DNA from 3 places in the Halomonas sp. GFAJ-1 genome. Region 2 is predicted to be linked to each of the others. Evidence: predicted binding sites of a transcription regulator. Region 2 holds the regulator's gene; each other region holds the start of a gene.
The links. Region 2 encodes FNR, which switches genes on or off when oxygen is low (the NO sensors DNR and NnrR bind a similar motif). Its sites were predicted from a motif close to TTGATNTANATCAA; they were not measured.
Positions count from the first base shown of each region.

Region 1: MOY_RS10825 (OmpW/AlkL family protein) is a predicted target of FNR. The motif match lies at 1,538-1,551, and genes of this name have one in related genera.
Region 3: paaF (2,3-dehydroadipyl-CoA hydratase PaaF) is a predicted target of FNR. The motif match lies at 2,027-2,040, and genes of this name have one in related genera.

Region 1 covers NZ_AHBC01000039.1:38,135-41,412, reverse strand. Annotated here, with positions in the region: gene putA (bifunctional proline dehydrogenase/L-glutamate gamma-semialdehyde dehydrogenase PutA) at 1-1,237, shown strand, start outside; gene MOY_RS10825 (OmpW/AlkL family protein) at 1,635-2,261, shown strand; gene MOY_RS10820 (YqcC family protein) at 2,389-2,721, opposite strand; gene MOY_RS10815 (DUF3549 family protein) at 3,018-3,278, shown strand, end outside.
Region 2 covers NZ_AHBC01000005.1:21,543-24,820, forward strand. Annotated here, with positions in the region: gene MOY_RS01885 (DNA polymerase III subunit epsilon) at 1-143, shown strand, start outside; gene ttcA (tRNA 2-thiocytidine(32) synthetase TtcA) at 227-1,138, shown strand; gene fnr (fumarate/nitrate reduction transcriptional regulator Fnr) at 1,125-1,877, opposite strand; gene hemN (oxygen-independent coproporphyrinogen III oxidase) at 1,936-3,278, opposite strand, start outside.
Region 3 covers NZ_AHBC01000058.1:26,982-30,259, reverse strand. Annotated here, with positions in the region: gene paaY (phenylacetic acid degradation protein PaaY) at 1-44, opposite strand, end outside; gene paaN (phenylacetic acid degradation protein PaaN) at 56-1,732, opposite strand; gene paaF (2,3-dehydroadipyl-CoA hydratase PaaF) at 2,100-2,873, shown strand; gene paaG (2-(1,2-epoxy-1,2-dihydrophenyl)acetyl-CoA isomerase PaaG) at 2,890-3,278, shown strand, end outside.

The DNA of each region.
Region 1 (3,278 bases), on a different contig from region 2:
GATCTCCTCCTTCCAGTCGGCCGGTCAGCGCTGTTCGGCGCTACGTATGCTGTATGTTCAGGAAGAGGCCCGCGACCGGTTGCTCAACATGCTCTATGGCGCCATGGACTCACTTACCATTGGCGACCCCTGGAATACTGACACCGACGTATCACCCGTGATCGACGCCGACGCCCAGGCCGAGATAAGCGAATACGTAGCCGCCCACGAGAAAGCGGGCAAGGTGCTGAAGAAGCTCTCCGCGCCAACCACCGGCACCTTCGTTACCCCCGCGGTAATTGAGGTTGGGGGCATCGAAGATCTCGAGCGTGAAATCTTCGGCCCGGTGCTGCACGTAGCTACCTTCAAGGCGCGGGATATCGACAAGGTCGTCGACGATATCAATGCCAAGGGTTACGGGCTGACTTTCGGACTGCACACCCGCATTGATGACCGCGTGCAACAGATCGTCGAGCGTATCCATGTTGGCAACGTCTACGTCAACCGCAATCAGATTGGTGCCATCGTTGGCTCTCAACCGTTTGGCGGCGAAGGCCTTTCCGGCACTGGCCCCAAAGCAGGCGGGCCGCTCTATATCACGCGTTTCCGCCGCACTGCCGCCGCTGAGCACAGCGACGCGCCCCAGGGAGATGCCGTGACGCTTCAAGCGCTGCAGGCCGCCTTCGACGGGTTAGATTCACGCAACTGGGCGGTGCGCCCCAATCGAATTGAGGTACTGCGCAAAGCGCTCGCTGGCAAAGGCGGCGTGATCCGCAAGGCGCTGGCTGAAACGGCAGCGTTGGATATGACGCCGCAGACACTGCCGGGGCCGACGGGGGAAAGCAACCGTTTGGCGATGTATCCAAAGGGAGTGATTCTGTGCCTAGGGCCGACCCTGGATATCGCCATTGCCCAGGCTGCTCAAGCCCTCGGCACAGGCTGTGCAGCCATCGTCGTCGCGCCAGGCGCGGCTCAAGTAGTTCAACCGCTGATTGATGCAGGCGCACCCGTGGCCGGGCTTGATGGGAGTGTCTCCGCCGCAACGCTGAGCGAGATCAAAGGCATTGCGGCGGTCGCTGCCGCTGGCGCCAGCGATTGGCCGCGTGAGCTGCTGGTTGCCCTGGCGAAACGCGAAGGAGCCATCATACCGCTTGAGACCCAGACCATCGCACCGGATCGTTTTGTGGTGGAGCGTCATCTGTGCATCGACACGACCGCAGCGGGCGGCAACGCTAGCCTGCTGGCTACGGCCGAATAGGCCCGTCAGCTTTCATTTTTGCAGCTGAGCTGCGGATGAACATCAACATATTGTTCGCTAATCGAGCGCGGATTCCGCACTTAAATTAGCTAAACGATCGATTGATCCTGAGGCCTTCCCGTCTGTTGCGGGAGGGTCTCATTGATGTCAGTGACGCCCGTTTACTTGTGGCGACCTCTCCAGGCTTTCCAAACATCGACCACCAGCCTAACTAACAGCTTCAGCAAAGACTCCCCACAGGCTATTCAAGCCCGCTCGCAGAACTAATTAGGTAGTTTTTGTAATACTTCTTAGCGCTCATTGCCCTAGGTCAATAACTGCTCTGCTACGAGTCGATAAACTTCTTATTAAGATGTGACCCATTAATGAAGTGACTTAATCCGCTAGGAGCAACGCTATGCGCCACCGTACTGTACCTACCCTACTTGCCGCTGGCCTCGCGGCAGCTACACTGGCTACCAGCAGCCAAGCCTTCGCCTATGGCGCCGGTGATTTCTTTACCCGTGTGGGCGTGGCGCAGGTGACTCCGAAAAGTGATAACGGCTCACTAGCAGGAGGCGCCTTCTCGGTCGACGTCCAGGACAAAACTGATTTTGCTTTTACTCTGGGCTATCGCTTCCACGATAAAATCGGCGTGGAACTTCTCGCGGCACTGCCGTTTAAGCACGACATCGAGCTGAATGGCGACAACCTAGCCTCAACGAAACACTTACCACCCACCTTAACGGTTCAGTACTACCCGTTGGGTGGAACCAATGCACGAGTACAGCCTTATGCGGGTGTTGGTATCAACTATACGCACTTCTCTGATGAGAGCCTTGCGATTGGCGATCTGGATTTAAGCAGCTCCTGGGGGGCCGCAGGCCAGTTGGGCATTGACCTGTTAATCGATGATAACTGGGCGCTCAACGCTGCGGCTTGGTACATCGATATTGATACAGACGCAACAATTAATGGCGAGGCTGCTGGCACCGTAGAGATCGACCCGGTCGTCATCATGGCAGGCATTAGCTACCGTTTTTAACGAGTGCGCCACTAGCGTTTAATACGCTAGTGGTAACATCGTTGACACCTAACTGCTGTAAAAAAAGCCCAGCTCGCGCTAGCGTGAACTGGGTTTTTTTCATTGGGTTCAATAATCAAAGGTCAAGTTAATTTTCAGTGACTAAGCGGTCAACCTTTTCAACCGCACGTACTACCAATATCTGGTCACTGGCACGCACCTTCTCTTGGATTAAATACGCGGCCATCGCCGGCGCTATCTCACATTTAGCCGGCATGGCGGCCTTGGCTTCAATCAGTGCGTTGAGCCGGGCAATGAACACAAAACGAACCCACTGGGGCAACGACATCGTGTCGATACAAAAGGGTTCCTGGCTAGCAAATGCATCTGCTGCAGGAGTAGGCATACGCCATAAGTTGGCGGCCTTCATCGAGGCTTCAAGCTCGAGAAGCGCGGTTTGAAGCTGTTGATGGACGCTCATAAATACCTTAGGAATCATCGTGAACATTGAACACTCTGCTCACTATTATCCCAACTCTGTGAGTAACTTGCCACTCGCTTACCGGTAAAAAGAGTTTATTCACAGACTCACAGAAAACCTGCAAGAGGCTGTGGATAAACTATGGAAAGGTGTCGCAGCCGCTACTCCCATGGGGCTTTAGCAAAGTTGCTCAAACTTTAACCACTTGCGGCAAATCGCGGCGATTTTTCTGTCCTGACGGCTGACACTGCTAGAACAGCAAGGTAGAGTGCACGCTTGCAATGTGGAAGGATGTTATGCAACCAATTCAATCCCTTGATGATTTTTTTACCCGCAGCGGTGCTGACGTTTCGCTATTCCACATGGGACGGCGGGTCACTCCCTGCCCCCGGGAAACGCTTCGCGCTTTCGAAAGCGGTGACCAGGCTTGGCCAGAGCCTTGGCAGCACCAGGCGCGTTTGGGTATCGTTTTTCGTTTAGGCGATATGCCAGAGCCTGCTATTTGGTTTTTAGCTCTACCGTTGGATGAGCAAGGCATGCTCTCGCCAGCGCAGCGA
Region 2 (3,278 bases):
AGGTAGATATCGGCAACGACTTGGGCGAGGCGCTAGAGCGATGGCAACTGCCCGCAATGAACAGCCACGGGGTGCTAAGTGAAGCTGCTGCGAGTGCGCTGCTGTATATCCGTTTGCAGCGTGAGACTGCCCAGGTGGCTTAAACCCGCTGGGTTTCTGTTGGGTGGAGCTGTCGAGTATTGTTAGAATGGCCGCTGCTTTTTCTACCAGCGGCAGTGCCTATACCATGCAATCTCTTGATTATTTTGACCCGGCGACCATCGATGCCGCCCAAGCGGCCAGCCAGCAATCCCTACCCGACACCCAAGACGCAAAACAGAAGCGTGAATTCAACAAGTTGCAAAAACGCCTGCGTCGCGAGGTGGGTAACGCAATCATCGATTATCAGATGATTGGCGAAGGCGACCGGGTGATGGTGTGCCTATCGGGTGGCAAAGATAGCTACACCATGCTTGAGATTTTGCGCAACTTGCAGCGCAACGCCCCGGTTAACTTCTCACTGGTGGCGGTGAATATGGATCAGAAGCAACCGGGTTTTCCAGAGCACATCCTGCCGCAGTATTTGGATAAGCAGGGGGTGGAGTACCATATTCTAGAGCGGGACACCTACTCGGTGGTGAAAGAGAAAACACCAGAAGGAAAGACCACGTGTGCACTCTGTTCGCGACTGCGTAGAGGGTCGCTGTATGGATTTGCTGAAGAGATTGGCGCTACCAAAATTGCTTTGGGTCATCACCGGGAAGATATTTTAGAAACGCTGTTTTTAAATATGTTTTTTGGCGGGACTTTAAAAGCTATGCCGCCTAAGCTGCTATCTGATGATGGTAAAAATATCGTCATTCGTCCGCTTGCTTACTGCAAAGAGGCGGATATTGCCGAGTTCTCCCGGCTAATGGAGTTCCCCATCATTCCCTGTAATCTGTGTGGTTCGCAGCCCAACCTCCAGCGTCAGGTCGTTAAAGATATGCTGGCAGAGTGGGATAAGAAGCATCCTGGGCGGCTGGAAAGCATGTTTAAAGCGGTGACGAATGTGGCCCCCTCCCAGCTTGCCGACCGCCAGCTATTTGATTTTGCAAACCTTGAAAGCAAACAAGCAGCACTGATGGCCGGGCGCATTCAAGCATTTAACGTGGGGTAGCGGTCTGCTCGTCCTCTTCGGCCAAGATAATTAACCGCTGCATGTCGAGGATATTAATTTCACGCCCTGACACGGCTACCACGGCTTGTTGCTGGAAACGGCTAAGAATGCGGCTGACGGTTTCTACCGCGAGGCCCAAGTAATTTCCCATATCCGCCCGGGACATAGAGAGCCGGAAGCTGTAGGGGGAGTAACCACGCCGACGAAAGCGGTCTGAGAGCGTGATTAAAAAGCTAGCGAGTCGCTGGTCGGCGGTTTTGCGTGATAGCAGGCGCATCATGCGGCGGTCATCTTTCAGCTCTTTACTCATGCTCCGGTAGAGCTGTCCCCGTAGTTCGGGAAGCTCTTCAGAGAGCGTGTCCAAGCGGTCGAAAGGGATTTCACAAACGGTCGTGGTTTCCAAGGCAATAACGCTGCCGGGGTAATAGTTTTCATCAATGCCGTCTAACCCCACCAGCTCGCTGGGCAGGTAGAAGTTGGTAAGCTGGTCGTTGCCATTCCCTTCGCTGGTGACCTGTTTAAGGCTACCCGAGCGAACGGCATACACACTGGTAAACGGGTCTCCCTGGCGAAACAGCGGCTCACCTTTTTTAAGCGGTGCCCGGCGGCGGATAATAGCGTCAAACTGCCCCATGTCCTCAAGCTCAAGGGCCAGCGGTAGGCACAACGAACTAAGGCTGCAGGTTTGACAGCGTGCTTCTTGCAGCAGTGAACGTCGGGGGCTGGCTTGGTGAGGCATGTAATTCTCCGTTTATCATTTGCCATGATAGGCGCCAGGCAAGAGCGCCTCAATAGGGTCACATAATTTTTGAATAACGCTGAGACGACTGGCCGGATAAATAAGCATCGAAGGCCATGGCAAGATGACGAATAAGCAGTCGGCCTGTGGGTGTGGCGCTCAAAGAGAGGCCGTCACGTATCAGCAAGCCGTCCTGTTCTGCCGCGTGAAGCTGCTCAAGAACGGGAGAAAAGTAGTCAGCAGCATCAATTCCCCAGCGCTGGCCTACTGCTGCTAGATCAATTCGCATATCACACATTAAGCGTTCAATAACGTCTCGCCGTATTAGGTCGTCCTGATTTAATCTTAAACCTTTTGCTGTTGCTAGCCTACCTTGATCTAGTGCTGCTTCAAAGTGTTCAAGAGAGGTTGGGTTTTGCGCATAAACGTCATCCACGCGAGAAATGGCTGAGACGCCTAGCCCTATCAGATCACACTGAGCATGGCTGGAGTAACCTTGGAAATTACGCTGAAGTGAGCCGTTGCGCTGGGCAACCGCCAAGCTATCATCCGGTCGGGCAAAATGATCCATACCAATGTGTACATAGCCTGCGCTGGTAAGCATCTCAATAGTCGTATGCAAAATAGCGAGTTTCTCATCGGCACTTGGTAAGTCTTCCTCATTAATACGTCGCTGAGGCGCAAAACGAGTGGGCATATGGGCATAGTTAAACACTGATAGCCGTGCTGGGTTTAGCTCAATAACCTGCTGCAGTGTGTCGGCAAAGCTCTGCTCGGTTTGAAAGGGCAGGCCATAGATCAAATCGAGATTAAGTGAGCGAAAACTTAGACGATGAGCTTCATCCATTAATGTTTCGGTGAGCACTCGCGGCTGCACACGATTAATCGCTTTTTGTACCTGTGGGTTTAAATCCTGTACGCCAAGGCTCAGCCGGTTAAACCCAAGTGACTGTAAGTGGCGTAGGGTAAATACATCGGCTTCCCGTGGGTCAATTTCAATAGCGTAATCACGATCAGGCGACATGGATAAACCAAAGCGAGCGTCTAAACGGTCAATCAGGTCGCTCATTTGTGCAAGCGAGAGAAACGTCGGTGTACCACCACCCCAGTGCAACTGTTGTACTGGCCGCTGAGTATCTAGGTGGCGGGCGGTTAGAACCATTTCACGGTCGAGTCTAGAGAGATATGGCTCTGCCAGCTGGGTGTTTTTGGTAGCAATCTTATTGCAGGCACAGTAAAAGCAAATTTTGCGGCAAAAAGGCACGTGCACATAGAGCGATAGCGGTCTTTGGCTCTGATTGCTACGCTCAAGCGCCTGGGTAAAATCATCTGCGGTGAACTGCTCATTGAAAGCGAGCGCGGTTGGGTAAGAAGTGTAACGGGGGCCGCTTTTGTCATAGC
Region 3 (3,278 bases), on a different contig from region 2:
GGGTGCACCACCGGCGTCACCCCTTCAAGTCGATAGTAAGGCATAACGTTCTCCGTTAGTTTGATGGGCTGTGGCGACGGCTTTGCACCACCACGAAACGGCTGGCGACAAAGGCTTGGTTACATAAGGAAGCATTGGCTGCCGGATTACCGCCCGTGGCGTGAAAGTCACTAAAAGCAGCCGACTGGTTGACGAATATCCCCCCATCCAGGTTCAGAGACAGCGGAACGGCCACATCCATCGCCAGCTGCTCGAACTGTGCGGCCACGGCCTCATCGGTGGTGTAGGCACCGAGTGTTATCGCGCCCTTTTCCCGAATCACCTCCCGCGCCAGCTCAATGCTATGCGCGGTGTTCTCAGTCGCGATGACAAAGCTTATCGGGCCGAAGCGCTCCTCACTGTAGGCAGCTTTCTGCGCTGCATCTACCTTGAGGATAAGCGGCGTGTGGATGCGGGCGTCAGGGAATTGGGCGTGTTTGCGTAACTCGCTATCCAGCGCTATATCGCCCAGCCCACGACATTCATCAATTCGTGCTCGCGTGTCTACTGACTGCAGGGCACCTAACACCGTGCAGGCGCGGTCATTGTCACTCAGAAACGCCTGGACAGCTTTCGCAAGCGCGGCCGCCACGTCATCAAAGCTTAAATGGCCATCCGCTGTTTCGATCCCGCTTTTCGGTACATAAATGGCCTGAGGGGTCGTGCACATCTGCCCAGAATAGAGGCTCAGCGAGAAGGCCAGGTTCGCCGTGACCGCTTTAAGGTTATCCACACTGTCGATAATAACCGTGTTGATGCCGGCTTTCTCGGCAAACACCTGAGCTTGGGTGGCGTTCTGTATTAGCCAGTCTCCGAACGCGTTGGAGCCGGTGAAATCGATTAGTTTGACCGCAGGGTCAAGCGCCAGCGTCTTGGTAAGCGGCGCATCGACAGTGTCGGGTACCAGGCTAACCAGACAAGGATCAAAGCCTGCTTCCTCCAATACTTGCTGAACAACACGTGCAGTCATTGCCACAGGCAAAATAGCGCCAGGGTGTGGCTTAAGGATGACCGGATTGCCCGTCGCCAGACTGGCAAACAAGCCAGGATACGTATTCCAGGTGGGAAACGTGGAACAGGCCACTACCAACGAGATACCGCGCGGAACGATGTGAAAACGCTTATCCATGACAATGGGATCATGCTTGCCCTGGGCCTTGACCCATTTCGCGGTAGCGGGAATCTGAGCCATTGCCTGCCAAGCATAGGCCACGGCTTCAAGGCCGCGATCCTGGGCATGCGGCCCACCCGCTTGAAACGCCATCAACGGCCCCTGGCCGCTAGTATGCATCACCGCCTGGGCGATCTCTGGGCTCATGACATTAAGGCGTGACAGGACTTCCAGACACACCCCAACACGCGCTTGCGCCCCGGCATCCCGCCAGTCGCGCATTGCTACTTGCATGGCCGCTACCAGCTCGTCGAGGTTTGGCTGGTCATACGTAATGCCGAGTTCAAAGCCATAAGGTGACACTTCGCCACCCACTTGCTGGGTGCTGCCAACACCATTAAGTGCAAATGGCTGATTGAGTAGTGACTCGAACGTCGACGGCGCCGCTTTAACGGCATCCTCAGGGTATTTCCGCATGCTTTCTGGATAGGGCGTCCAGAAATTACGGCTGGAAATGGCGTCGACAGCTTGGTCAAGAATCTCACGATGAAGGTCGAACATCTGCTGCGCTGATTGCGTCATGGGGCGCTCCTGCACTCACTTATTTTTTTGATACGCTATATTTTTTAAGACTATCTTTCCCGTAACAAAACATCAAACGCTTTCCTTGTCACCACTTACTAAAGAACGGGTGAACTGATATCTAAAAACTCGAAATATAGGGGTTAAAAGTCGCTTTTTTAGCCACGCACCCAGGCTTCATACCATGGTCTAACAACCATATTTCGTTCGCCAAAATGCACTAAAGCCATTGTTAATAAAAAACAAATGATCAAAAATAACGTTAAGCGACACACTAAAAACATATAAACAATATTGATGCGTATCAAAATAAACCTATACTCGGCAGATATTCATCCTGTGCGCCACAGGCCGAACTGAGGTAAAAATGCCCACTACTCTAAAAACAACCCCACCCCAGGAAGGCGTTTTATGCATCACGCTGAATCGCCCAGACGCACTGAATGCGCTTAATACGCAGCTTCTCGGCGAGCTCGCCGACACCTTGAGCAAGGCTGATAGTGACGACAACGTTCGCGCCGTGGTGATTACCGGCAGTGCGAAAGCGTTCGCCGCCGGTGCGGATATTAACGAAATGGCCGAACGCGATCTGGTGGGCATGCTGGAAGATCCTCGCCAGCACCACTGGGCCACCATTACGCGCTTTCGCAAACCGATCATTGCCGCCGTCAATGGCTATGCCTTGGGCGGTGGCTGCGAACTGGCCATGCATGCCGACATCATCATTGCCGGTGAAAACGCCCTGTTTGGCCAGCCGGAAATCAACCTGGGCATCATGCCCGGCGCTGGCGGCACCCAACGATTGCTTAGAGCGGTAGGCAAATCTCTGGCTACCCAAATGGTGCTGACCGGCGAGCCAATTTCTGCTCGCCGTGCCCTCGAAGCTGGCCTGATTAGCGAGATTACCCAACCCGAACTCACCCTTGAACACGCCATGGCCATTGCAACACGCATCGCCGCCAAGGCACCGCTGGCGGTGCGTTTAGCGCGGGAATCGCTGCACAAGGCGATGGATACCGACCTAGCCACCGGCCTGCGCTTTGAACGCCATGCATTCACCTTACTGGCGGGTACCGCCGACCGCGAAGAGGGCATTCGCGCCTTCCAAGAAAAACGACCTGCCACTTTTCAAGGGCACTGACACAAGGATATACCCCATGAGCCAAGCGCCCCTGCTTTACACCGTGGAAGACGGCGTTGCCTGCATTACGCTAAACCGCCCCGACAGCTTGAACAGCTTCAATACTGAGATGCATGCCGAGATGCGCAAGGCGCTTAAGGACGTGTGCCAGGACCCAAGCGTTCGCGCTTTGTTGCTGACCGGCAACGGACGCGGCTTCTGCGCTGGCCAAGATCTTTCCGACCGCAGCGTTGCCCCCGGTGAGCAAGCCCCCGATCTCGGCGAGTCACTTGAGAAACGCTACAACCCCATGCTGCGCGCTCTTAAAGATATGCCGTTCCCGACCATTTGTGCGGTGAACGGCGTGGCCGCAGGTGCCGGTGCCAACATCGCCCTGGCCTGCGACATCGTATTGGCCGCACGCTC